Regions from separate parts of the Rhizobium ruizarguesonis genome, predicted to be linked through region 1. Evidence: predicted binding sites of a transcription regulator. Region 1 holds the regulator's gene; the other holds the start of a gene.

Region 1 (5,966 bases):
CAAAGACCGTGTCCGGCTGGGGTGGCAATATCGACGTCGGCCGCTTGCCCGCCTGGTATTTCGCGGTCGCCGTCGCCGGCTTTCTGCTGTTGACGCTGCTCCGCACCCGGCTGCGCCATATCGGCACATCAATCATCGCGGTCGCAACACTCATCCTGTTGCTTCTGCCAGTTCCCCGGCCGCCGGATCTGGTAATTTCGGAGGATGGTGGTCTCGTCGCGGTCGTCGAGACGGCGGCCATGGCTTCCAACCGCGAAAGACCGCCGGATTTCATCTTCGACCAGTGGCAGAGAGCGCTGGTCCTGCCGACGCATCACCCGCCGAAGATGCTGGAGGGGCCTGCTATCCCGCCGGAGGGAGAAGACCGCCGCGTCAGGCTTTCCCGCGATCAGCAGAACGAAGCAAGGTCGGCGATGCGGGCGGCTGCAACGAGCGCTGACGCAAACCGCTTTTCTTGCGTCAAGAAGGCCTGGTGCACATCAAGGCTTGGCAATGGTCGCGTGGTTGCTGTCATCGACAATGCCGCCTATCTCGGTCCGGCCTGCGATGCGGCCGATATCGTCGTGACGTCGGTGCGCCTGCGCTTCAACAGCTGCCGCTCAGGTGCGACGCTCTTCACCGGTGAGACGCTGCGCAGGACCGGTTCCGTCGAATTACGCTTCGCCGATGCCGGCCTGGACGTCACAGCCGCATTCGATGATCTGTCGCGGCCATGGATGCGCCATCGCGCCTATGACTGGCGCAGCAACAGTTTTGCCGAATCCGGCCCGCCCAGTGTCAGTGATAGCGGCGAATGAGACCGACGAGTTTGCCTTGCACCTTGACGCGGTCCGGCCCGAAGATTCGGGTCTCGTAAGCCGGGTTGGCGGCTTCGAGCGCGATCGAGGCGCCCTTGCGGCGGAAGCGTTTGAGTGTTGCTTCCTCGTCGTCGACGAGAGCCACGACGATGTCACCGGGACTTGCGGTGCTGCCGTTGCGAATGATCACCGTGTCGCCGTCGAAGATGCCGGCGTCGATCATCGAATCGCCCTTGACCTCCAGCGCATAATGTTCACCGGAACCGAGCATGTCGGCCGGAACGACGATGTCGTGGGTATTGTTCTGGATCGCCGAGATCGGAACGCCGGCGGCGATACGGCCCATGACCGGCACGGAAACCGAGTTGCCGTTGTCGGCAACGGGTTTTGCGGCAGCGGGGGCGGCGACCGGCTGGGGCTTGCCGAGGCTGCCCTCGATGACGCTCGGCGAAAAGCCGCGCCGGGGCTGAATGCTGGGGCTGTAGGCCTCCGGAAGCTTGATGACCTCAAGCGCACGAGCACGGTTCGGTAGGCGGCGAATGAAGCCACGTTCCTCGAGCGCCGTGATCAGCCGGTGAATCCCGGACTTCGAGGCGAGGTCCAGCGCATCCTTCATTTCGTCGAAAGACGGCGGAACGCCGGATTCTTTCATGCGCTCGTGAATGAAAAGGAGAAGCTCCTGTTGTTTGCGCGTGAGCATCGACGTTGTGACCTCGTGATTGAAACAAATCCAGAACAGACACTATATGTTCCATATGTGTTCCGCAAGTAGCTAAATTTCCGTAAAACTTCGCGCCAACTCGTCGAGATTTTTATTTTCATTGGCCGGATTGGGACACAAGTCTTGCATTGAGGGTGGCGCTGTCGCAAATCTCTTGCCGTTTTGAGGAGGGATTATGATGAACACGCATTCCGCCAAACCGCATCCGCTGGATCATGTCGTGCTGCCCGTCGTCAATATTGATGTGGCGCGCGAAAGGATCGGCAAGCTCGGCTTCACCGTTGCCGCCGATGCGCGCCATCCCTTCGGAACGGAGAATGCCTGCGTCTTTTTTGCCGACAAGACCTATCTGGAGCCGCTCGGGATTGCGAGCGCCGAGGAGAGCGAGGCTTCTGCGCGGCAAGGCAATGTCTTCACCGCCCGCAACCGTGCCTTCCGCTTCCGCTGCGGCGAGGAAGGGCTTTCGGGGCTGGCTTTCGGCAGTGAGGATGCCAGCCTCGATCATCAGAACTTCGTCGGCGACGGATCGAGCGCTGGCGAAGTGCTGCAGTTCACCCGGCCGATGACGATGCCGGACGGTGCGCAGACGATTGCCGGCTTCAAACTGGCTTTCGCCGGCGACCTGCGCGCGCCTGACCTCTTCCTCTTCACCGTCGAGCGCGTCAATCCGCTGCCGGCCGACCGCGGCGCGCTGGAGACGCATGCCAATGGCGTCAGCGGCATAACCGAGATAGCGCTTTGCGCACCCGACGCCGCCGCCTTTGCTGCCTTCGTCGGCCTTGCCGTGGCGCAAGCGACAGTCGAGAAAACGAGTTTTGGCGTCAATATCGCAGCGTCGAACGCGAAAATCAGCCTGATGACGCAGGAAGGGCTGGAAGCCTATTTCGACATCGCCGTCTCATCCGGCGATCGCGGCCTGCGCGGCAGGGCAATCCTCTTTGCCGTCGCCGATCTTGCCGTGACAGAAGCGCATTTGGCTGCTAACGGGGTGACATACACGCGCAAGAACAATCGCATTGTGGTGAAGCCTGCGCCCGGGCAGGGCGCGCTCTTCGCCTTCGAGGAAACACGATGAGCACTGATACGAATTCAGAAGTCAGGATCGGCGAGGGCCAAGGCCAGGTCAGCTTTTCCAATACCGGCCGCCTGTCGCTGATTGCCGGCCCCTGCCAGATGGAGAGCCGCGACCACGCCTTCATGGTTGCCGGCACGCTGAAAGAGCTTTGTGAAAAGCTCGGCATCGGCCTCGTTTACAAGAGCTCCTTCGACAAGGCGAACCGGACCTCGCTCTCGGCTGAACGCGGTATCGGGATCGAAAAGGGCATGGAGGTCTTTGCCGACCTGAAGAAGGAATTCGGCTTTCCTGTCCTGACCGACGTTCATACCGCAGAGCAATGCGCGGAGGTGGCAAAGGTCGTCGACGTCCTGCAGATCCCGGCCTTCCTTTGCCGCCAGACCGACCTTCTCATCGCCGCCGCCAAGACCGGCCGCGTCGTCAATGTCAAGAAGGGCCAGTTCCTCGCTCCCTGGGATATGAAGAACGTCCTGAAGAAGCTCAATGCCAGCGGCAATCCGAACGTGCTGCTGTGTGAGCGCGGCGCCTCCTTCGGGTACAATACGCTGGTCTCCGACATGCGCTCGCTGCCGATCATGGCAGCGATGGGCGCCCCTGTTATCTTCGATGCGACCCATTCTGTGGCGCAGCCGGGCGGGCAGGGCGATTCTTCCGGCGGTCAGCGGGAATTCGTGGAAACGCTGGCGCGCGCAGCGGTGGCTGCCGGTATCGCCGGGGTCTTCATCGAAACCCATCAGGACCCCGACAATGCACCTTCCGACGGCCCCAACATGGTCTATCTCAAGGACATGCCGCGGCTGCTTGAAAAGCTGCTCGCCTTCGATGCGGTCGCCAAGGCTTGACGTTCAACAGCCTGACATGATCGTGCTATAGGCGAGATCCGAACACGGTTCGAAGGCTGGAAATTGCAGCATTGTAATTTGCCCGCCTTCGACTAAGACAGTTTTCGAACCGACTTATCACCCACCGAGCAGGAAGAACCCATGACTGCAATCACCGATATCATCGCCCGCGAGATTCTCGATAGCCGTGGCAACCCCACCGTCGAAGTCGATGTCTATCTCGAAGATGGCAGCATGGGCCGCGCGGCCGTTCCCTCGGGCGCCTCGACGGGCGCGCATGAGGCGGTCGAACTGCGCGACGGCGGCAAGCGCTACCTCGGCAAGGGCGTCCAAAAGGCGGTCGACGCCGCCAACACCGAGATCTTCGACGCGATCGGCGGCATTGACGCCGAAAACCAGATCCAGATCGACAACATCATGATCGAGCTGGACGGCACGCCGAACAAGTCGCGCCTCGGCGCCAACGCCATCCTCGGCGTCTCGCTCGCCGTTGCCAAGGCTGCCGCCCAGGCTTCCGGCCTGCCGCTCTACCGTTATGTCGGCGGCGCTTCCGCCAGCCTGCTGCCGGTGCCGATGATGAACATCATCAACGGCGGCGCCCACGCCGACAACCCGATCGATTTCCAGGAGTTCATGATCCTGCCGGTCGGCGCCGATACGATCGCCGAAGCCGTGCGCATGGGTTCGGAAGTCTTCCATACGCTGCGCAAGGAACTTGCCGCACAGGGCCACAACACCAATGTCGGCGACGAAGGCGGTTTCGCACCGGGCCTGAAGAGCGCGCCGGAAGCTCTCGACTTCATCATGAAGTCGGTCGAGAAAGCCGGCTACAAGCCGGGCGAGGACATCTACCTCGGCCTCGATTGCGCCTCGACGGAATTCTTCAAGGACGGCAAATACGTTCTCGAAGGGGAAGGCCGCACGCTGGAATCGGGCGCCATGGCCGAATATCTGGCCGAGCTCGCCGCCAAGTATCCGATCATCTCGATCGAGGACGGAATGGCCGAAGACGACTGGGATGGCTGGAAGACGCTGACCGACCTGGCCGGCAAGAAGACCCAGCTCGTCGGCGACGATCTCTTCGTCACCAACTCCGCCCGTCTTCGCGACGGCATCCGCATGGGTGTTGCCAACTCGATCCTCGTCAAGGTCAACCAGATCGGCTCGCTGACGGAAACCCTCGATGCCGTCAACACGGCGCACAAGGCGGCCTATACCGCCGTCATGTCCCACCGCTCCGGCGAGACCGAAGATTCGACCATCGCCGATCTCGCGGTCGCCACCAACTGCGGTCAGATCAAGACCGGCTCGCTGTCGCGTTCTGACCGTCTTGCCAAGTACAACCAGCTGATCCGCATCGAGGAAGGCCTCGGCCCGCAGGCCCAGTATGCCGGCCGCTCGATCATTCGCGGCTGATCGGATCTGATTTCCAATGGTTTGGCCCGCGCCTCTCGGCGCGGGTTTTTTATTGCGCGGTTTTTAGAGTCAACGAACGGTTAATCTCTGCGCGCTAGATTGAACGAATTGGTAATGCGTTCAAGAGCATGCGTGTATGTGGACAAAGCATCATAAGAAGAGAAAGATCGGCCGCTTCGTCATTCCGGCCATGACGGTCGCCTTCCTCTCCTATTTCGGTTATCATTGCATCCATGGCGATTACGGCCTGCGCGCGACGGAGGCGTTCGAGCATCAGCGTGTCGCGCGTGACAAAGAGCTTGCGATCTTGAAGGCGAAGCGCGAACATCTGGAAAATCAGGTCGCGCTCCTGAGTGACGGCTCGCTCGACAAGGATATGCTGGACGAAAAAGCGCGCTATCAGCTCAATATGTCGCGCGCGGACGAGATCGTCGTATTCAATCACTATTCCAATTAACTTGAAATTGGTTAATTGCTATTTCTGTATATTTATCAATAATTTAGTGCCGAATACGAGCCATGCAATTATGGCATTGCTGTGGTCATATTTCTTCCCTATGGTACGCGCCACCAAGAAACGACAAACCCATAGGGAGGGTTGAATGGCGCCGCGAAAGACCGCGACCGTTTCCAGCCGCAAAACTGCAGCAAAACCGGCAGCCAAAGCATCGAATGGCGGCCCGGTAGCCGACTTCGATCGCAATGAAGAGCTGAAGGCCTATCGCGAGATGCTGTTGATCCGCCGCTTCGAGGAGAAGGCCGGTCAGCTTTACGGCATGGGCTTCATCGGCGGCTTTTGTCACCTCTACATCGGTCAGGAAGCTGTCGTCGTCGGCATGCAGATGGCGCAGAAGGATGGCGACCAGGTCATCACCGCCTATCGCGACCACGGCCATATGCTGGCAACCGGCATGGAAGCGCGCGGCGTCATGGCGGAACTGACCGGGCGTCGCAGCGGCTATTCCCACGGCAAAGGCGGCTCGATGCACATGTTCTCGAAAGAGAAGCATTTCTACGGCGGTCACGGCATCGTCGGCGCCCAGGTCTCGCTCGGAACGGGTCTTGCCTTCGCAAACCGCTACCGCGGCAACGACAATGTCTCCATCGCCTATTTC
Region 2 (5,966 bases), on a different replicon from region 1:
CTCACGCCTCTCATGTTCGAAATCGACGTCGATGTCCGGCGGCTCGTCGCGCTCCTGGGAGACGAAGCGCTCGAACAGGAGATCATTGGTCGAGGGGTCGATGCTGGTGATGCCGAGGATGTAACAGACAGCCGAGTTCGCCGCCGAGCCCCGCCCCTGGCAAAGGATGTCTTGCGACCGGGCGAAGCGGACGATCGAGAACACGGTCAGGAAGTATGGGGCGTATTTCATCGTCCGGATGAGATCGAGTTCGTGACGGACGATTCTGAGAACCTCCGGCGGCAGTCCTTCCGGATAGCGGCTGGGCACGCACTCCCAGACATAGTGCTCGAGGGATTCCTGCGGGCTCTTGTCAGGGAGGATTGCCTCCTCGGGATATTGGTAGGTCAGCTCCTCCAGCGAGAACCTGCATCGCTCGACGATCTCCGTCGTCCGCGCCAACGCTTCGGGGTAGCGTGGAAACAGCCTCTCCATTTCTTCCGGAGGCTTGAGGTATCGGTCGGCATGGCGCTCACGCTCGAAGCCAACGTCGTCGATGGTGGTTTTGTTGCGAATGCAGGTGACGACGTCCTGGAGCTGCCGTCGGCCCGGCTCGTGAAAGAGGACGTCGTTCGTGACGACTGTTCGGACGCGGTGCCTCATTGCCATGTTCGACAATTCGTGCAGCCTCAACTGGTCGTTCGGACGACGCCGGAGGCAAAGCGAGACATAGGCTCGGTCCCCGAATATCTCAGCCATCTTGCGAAGTTGGGCGGCGCAGTTCTCGTCAGCAAGGTCAGGCACCAGGATTCCAAGCAGCCCCTCGGAATAGGGAGCGACGTCGTTGAGGCTCAGGACGCAGTTCGCCTTGCCGCCCCTTCCCTTGCCAAGCGTGAGGAGCCGGGTGAGCCGCGAATAGGCGCCGCGATCTGTGGGATAAACGAGGATCGACATGCCATCCTGCAGATCCAGCCGACAACCAACGACGAGGCTGACGCCTGTCGCGCGCGACGCCTCCAGCGCCCGAACAATTCCGGCCAGGCTGTTGCGATCAACAATGCCGACAGCGTCGATGCCGAGCTCCCTGGCGGTAACGAAGAGCTCGTCGGCCGAGGATGCGCCGCGAAGGAAGCTGAAATGCGTCGTGACCTGGAGCTCGGCATATCTCATCCGAATATCCCGTGCATGAACCACCTATGGGGGCCTGTTTCGGGATCGATGCCGTCGCCGGAGCGAAAGATCCAGTATCGCTCGCCGCTTTCGTTTTCGATAACGAAATAGTCGCGCACCGCCTCGAGTTCGCTGTCGCGTTTCCACCATTCGCCGAAGACGCGTTCCGGTCCGTCCGCGTGTTTCACGCGATGACGCTTGCCGCGCCAGGTGATGCTGGCCGGCGGATGATCCGGCAGCAGGGCTATTGCCTCGATCGGATCGGGACGGGCAAACAGCCTCACCGGCCGCCGCCAATGGTGGACCCAATCTTCCGTCACGTCCTTGCCGACCGCGGCGATACGCTGGACGCTACGCTCCGGAACATCGGACGCGACTGGCGCGACCCGGTAGACGCGCTGGCCTCGATTGCCGAGGACGTCGATCAGAGGCGTGATGTCGGCGTCCTCGTCGTCGACAAGCGAGGAAGCCTTCTGCTGCTCTACGAGCGGTTCCGACAACACGGCGACGAGGGTCAGCTTTTCGATCCCGAAACCTGGCTCGATCGTCTGCGTCCGGTCGCGGAACAGTTTCGTCAGCCAGGCGACGTCTCGCGCCGGCTTGGCGGTGCCCGCCCGGATCGCCTGTCTGGTCCCGTCGACCTTCTCGACGATGAGATCGGTCCGGCGAACGCCAAGACCCTTCCGTTGAAGTTCGGCGACGAGCTGAACAATCAGCCGGCCGACATACTTGTCGATCGTTTCCGCTGCACCGATCGGTTCAGCGAGCGATCGAACGACCTCGACGAGTTCTGGGCTACGGATCGGATCTATCGGTTCGGAAACGCGACCGAACATCTGGTCGAGACGCCGTCCGATCTCCGGGCCGAAGCGAAGCGCCAAGGGAGCGCGCGGCGTCACCGACAGCTCGCCGATCGTCCGGAAGCCGAGCATGCGCAGATCAACCACGATCTTCTCGGGTAGCCGCAGCAGGGAGATCGGAAGGCGTTCGACGGCCCGGATGGTCTCGCCACTCGGGACGATGACGGTTTCGCGGCCAATGGCACGGGCACATGCGTAAGCCGCGCCCCATGTGTCCGCGATGGCGACCCGTGCTGTCAGGCCCTTGGCGCGGAACCGATTGGCGATGCTCGTCAACATGGGCTCCTCGCCGCCCTGAAGATGGTCAGCACCTTCCGTGTCCATGACGATGCCGTCCGGCGCGTCGACGGCGACGATCGGCGAATACTGGCTCAGCGCCCACATGGTGATGCGCTCAAGCGCCGCCGCATCGGCGGCCGGATCGGCGTCGATCATCCGCAGGCCCTGGAAGAGCGCCTGCGCCTTGGCGGCCGGCATGCCGATGTGGATTCCGGCCTTTCTGGCGGCGGCGTCGGCGGCCGAGACCCAGCGCTTGGAGCCACTCTTCGAAATGACGGCGATCGGCTGCTCAACGGGAATAGCGGGATCGGCCCGCCTGATCCTGTCGGTTGGCAGGTCGGGGAAAAATATCGATACGACCCTCGGCATCGCAGGCTCCTACTTCGAACTCGGCGCACTCACCCGCTTTCACCCTCATCAGCTCCAGGAACCACCTCGCCCGCCCGACGCCTGGAACCGGCAGCTCCTCGCTTGAAATGACGCTCACCCTCCAGCGCGTGGTGGACGCCGTCGGCTGCCCGAAGTCGCTGGCCTCGGTCTGCCGTCGCCACCGCCGCACTGCGAGCGCCATCGTGCCGGTCTTCTCGGCAGCAAGCTGCAGCCGCCGGGACGCCGCCATCGGCAGGCGGACGATCTCGCCGATCACCGCACCGAGACCGCCATACGAGAGGCCCTCCTCCATGTTGGCAAGGACGTCCTCCTCCTTGTCGGACTCGACGAAGACGACCCGGTTCGGATGCAGGCCCGCTTGCGCCAGGGCCGGGAAGAACAGGTCGGGACGTGTCAGGCACCAGACGACCTTGCCTTTGGTACGCGCGGCAATGCCAGCCACGAACAGGGCGGCCGCCGCGCCATCGACGGTGCCGGCCCCGCCGCCGGCGCATTCGTGCAGCGCCCCGTAGGCCAATCCACCGCCCGGAAGCCGCTCATCGATCTGTGCCACGCCGAACGGCAAAACGCCTCGCTTGCGCTGGCTGGCGCTTTCCAGATGCGCTATCTGCTCGCGCAGGCCGTCGAGGACAGCGTTTGGGCCGACGGCTGAGTTCATGATTTCCCTTCGACGGCAACCCGTTTTCAGCTTGAGTAACAGCAATATGTTCTGTATCTGTTCTCAAGGCCTAAATGAGTCAATGCGCATATGACCCGCTGAAGTTGAGCACGAGTGCACGGCAGAAAAATCGCCAGCGGATTCAATCGGATGGCGAAGAAGGAATATTTTCGAATGCGCCGAACGCGGCCTGTGAACGATAGGGTTCCGAGACTGAAGGATCACAAGGTCCAGGTGATCGAACTCATCTGTCGTGTCTGCGATCGCCATTCAGCCCACGAGCGCAATCTCTTGGTGAAAGCGTTTGGCGCAAGCGTCAGCTTCGCGGAAATCCGCCGACGCATGGCCATGGGCTGCGAACGGATGCAGACGCCCCAAGGTGACAAGTGCGGAGCACACTTTCCATGTTTGGGGAATGGTCTCGCTGATGGAAACTAGAGGATGACAGGCGAAGAAAGCAGCAGGCGGCCGCGCAAGATCGTGCATGTCGACATGGATGCCTTCTACGCATCGGTCGAGCAGCGTGACAATCCGGAGCTGCGTGGCTTGCCGGTTGCCGTCGGCAGTCCTGCTGCCCGCGGCGTGGTGGCGGCCGCCAGCTATGAGGCCAGAAAGTTCGGTGTGCATTCCGCCATGCCTTCGGTGACTGCGCAGCGGAAATGCCCGGACCTCATCTTCGTCAAGCCGCGCTTCGATGTCTATAAGGCCGTCTCGCTGCAGATAAGGACGGTCTTTGCCGAGTACACGCCGATGATCGAGCCGTTATCGCTGGACGAGGCCTATCTCGACGTCACCGAAAACCTGAAGGGCATGGAGATTGCGACCGAGATCGCCGAAGAGATCCGCGCGAGGATCAAGGCGACCACCGGGCTCACCGCCTCGGCCGGCATTTCCTACAACAAGTTCCTCGCCAAGATGGCATCCGACCAGAACAAGCCGGACGGCCAGTTCGTCATCACGCCGAAGAACGGTCCGGCCTTCGTCGAACGCCTGCCCGTCAAGAAGTTTCACGGCGTCGGGCCGGCGACGGCCGAGAAGATGCATCGGCTCGGGATCGAGACCGGAGCTGACCTCAAGGAGAGAACGCTCGACTTTCTCGTCGAACATTTCGGGAAGTCAGGGCCGTACTTCTATGGGATCGCTCGCGGGATCGACAATCGCCAGGTCAAGCCGGACCGGGTGCGGAAATCCATCGGCGCAGAAGACACGTTTTCGCAGGACATCCATTCCTTTGAGCCCGCGCGCCAAGGGCTCCAGCCGTTGATTGAGAAAGTCTGGGCCTACTGCGAGGCCAATGAAATTGGCGCCAAGACGGTGACACTCAAGGTCAAATATGCCGACTTCAGCCAGATCACCCGCAGCAAGACAGTTCTGGCTCCCCTGCCGACGACCACCGATCTCGAGGAGGTGGTCGACCTTCTCCTTGCGCCAATCTTCCCGCCGCGAAAAGGGATACGCCTGCTCGGCGTCACGCTGTCCTCACTGGAAGAACGGCGGGCCTCTCATACAGCACCGCAGTTGCGGCTTGCGCTTTAGGCCGCCAGCATCGGCTGGGCCAGAGCGTTTGAATGGCGCCCGACCCGGACCGTCCCTTATGGCAGAAACTATGGGAAACCGACCCCGCAGACCTATCAATCCGATGGACCCAGCCGAAGCATCGTTCAAGCCGGCGAAGTAGACTGCGGAACCGGCTGTCGGGCCACCGGCGCTGCCAAATATGAAGGAACTCGTTTCGATCAAAATAGACCGGCTATGACGAGGCAGGATTTCAAGCGCTCGCCCCGAAGCCCTTGTCATCGCGGGGAATGATATTTGGATTGTCCCCTTCGATCTTCGGATAGAACTGAGATTCATGTGCCCAATCAGCCTCAGCCTCTTCCAGTTCCTCAGGAGAAAGGTAGCGGATTACGAGCTTGTCGAGAACGTCTTCCACGTCCTGGGCCATTCTGAGCAGGTCCATGGACTTGCCGAGATGTCCGCGCTCGCCGAAATAGTCGAAGCACATGCCCCAGACTGTATTGCGAAGGTCGAGAACCTTTTTCGTCGTCTCGGGTGAAAAGTATGGGTCGTCTCCAAAATCAAGTGAATCAGACACGTCCTGCGCCCGACGGGACAGGCTTTCTGACCGAGACCTCGAACCATCCGTTTCGAAAACGTCATAGCACTGTCTGCCGACATGCTCGGCGTAGACCGCGATCTTCATGACGTCCTGGGGCGCGATGTCCGGATCATTTCTATATAAGATCGTAGGCATGCAGCATTCTCCATTCTCGGGAGGGGTATCGGGTCGCTGTAATGATGTTCTTCTTTTGTTCTTTTTCTAGGAAGAGTCAAGGGCGCTTTTTTCCAGGCCCATAGGCGGAGCTTCAACTTCATGGCGCGGGCGGCGCCACCGGAGCAGGGGCGCTTTGCACTCGCAACTGTGCCAAATTAACCCATTAATTAGCATTCGCTTGCATGCACGGACGGCAATGTTACCGTTGCTGACCGTGGGGGATCGCGCATGACAATTGAAGAGCTGATCGATTTACAGGAAGCAGGCTCAAGGGCGCGGGTACTCGGACTAAAGGCCCACGAGAATCCATACCTCGCGGCCCATAGGGTGCCGACTGGTGATACCAGTGCTCTCG

What was found. Region 1 encodes LexA, which represses DNA repair genes until DNA is damaged. Its sites were predicted from a motif close to TGTTCNNNNTGTGTTCNG; they were not measured.
Region 2: the regulator LexA is predicted to act here: its motif matches at 3,384-3,401, upstream of J3P73_RS36365 (ImuA family protein).

What each region holds. Positions count from the first base shown of each region.
Region 1 is NZ_CP071678.1:2,303,709-2,309,674, forward strand. It holds gene J3P73_RS11480 (ComEC/Rec2 family competence protein) at 1-797, shown strand, start outside; gene lexA (transcriptional repressor LexA) at 778-1,497, opposite strand; gene J3P73_RS11490 (VOC family protein) at 1,697-2,593, shown strand; gene kdsA (3-deoxy-8-phosphooctulonate synthase) at 2,590-3,435, shown strand; gene eno (phosphopyruvate hydratase) at 3,577-4,851, shown strand; gene J3P73_RS11505 (FtsB family cell division protein) at 4,988-5,308, shown strand; gene pdhA (pyruvate dehydrogenase (acetyl-transferring) E1 component subunit alpha) at 5,454-5,966, shown strand, end outside.
Region 2 is NZ_CP071682.1:444,338-450,303, forward strand. It holds gene J3P73_RS36355 (error-prone DNA polymerase) at 1-1,149, opposite strand, end outside; gene J3P73_RS36360 (Y-family DNA polymerase) at 1,146-2,657, opposite strand; gene J3P73_RS36365 (ImuA family protein) at 2,578-3,336, opposite strand; gene J3P73_RS37980 (hypothetical protein) at 3,511-3,774, shown strand; gene dinB (DNA polymerase IV) at 3,778-4,872, shown strand; partial or broken gene J3P73_RS38415 (BrnA antitoxin family protein) at 4,943-5,083, shown strand; gene J3P73_RS36375 (hypothetical protein) at 5,105-5,590, opposite strand; gene J3P73_RS36380 (CrpP-related protein) at 5,840-5,966, shown strand, end outside.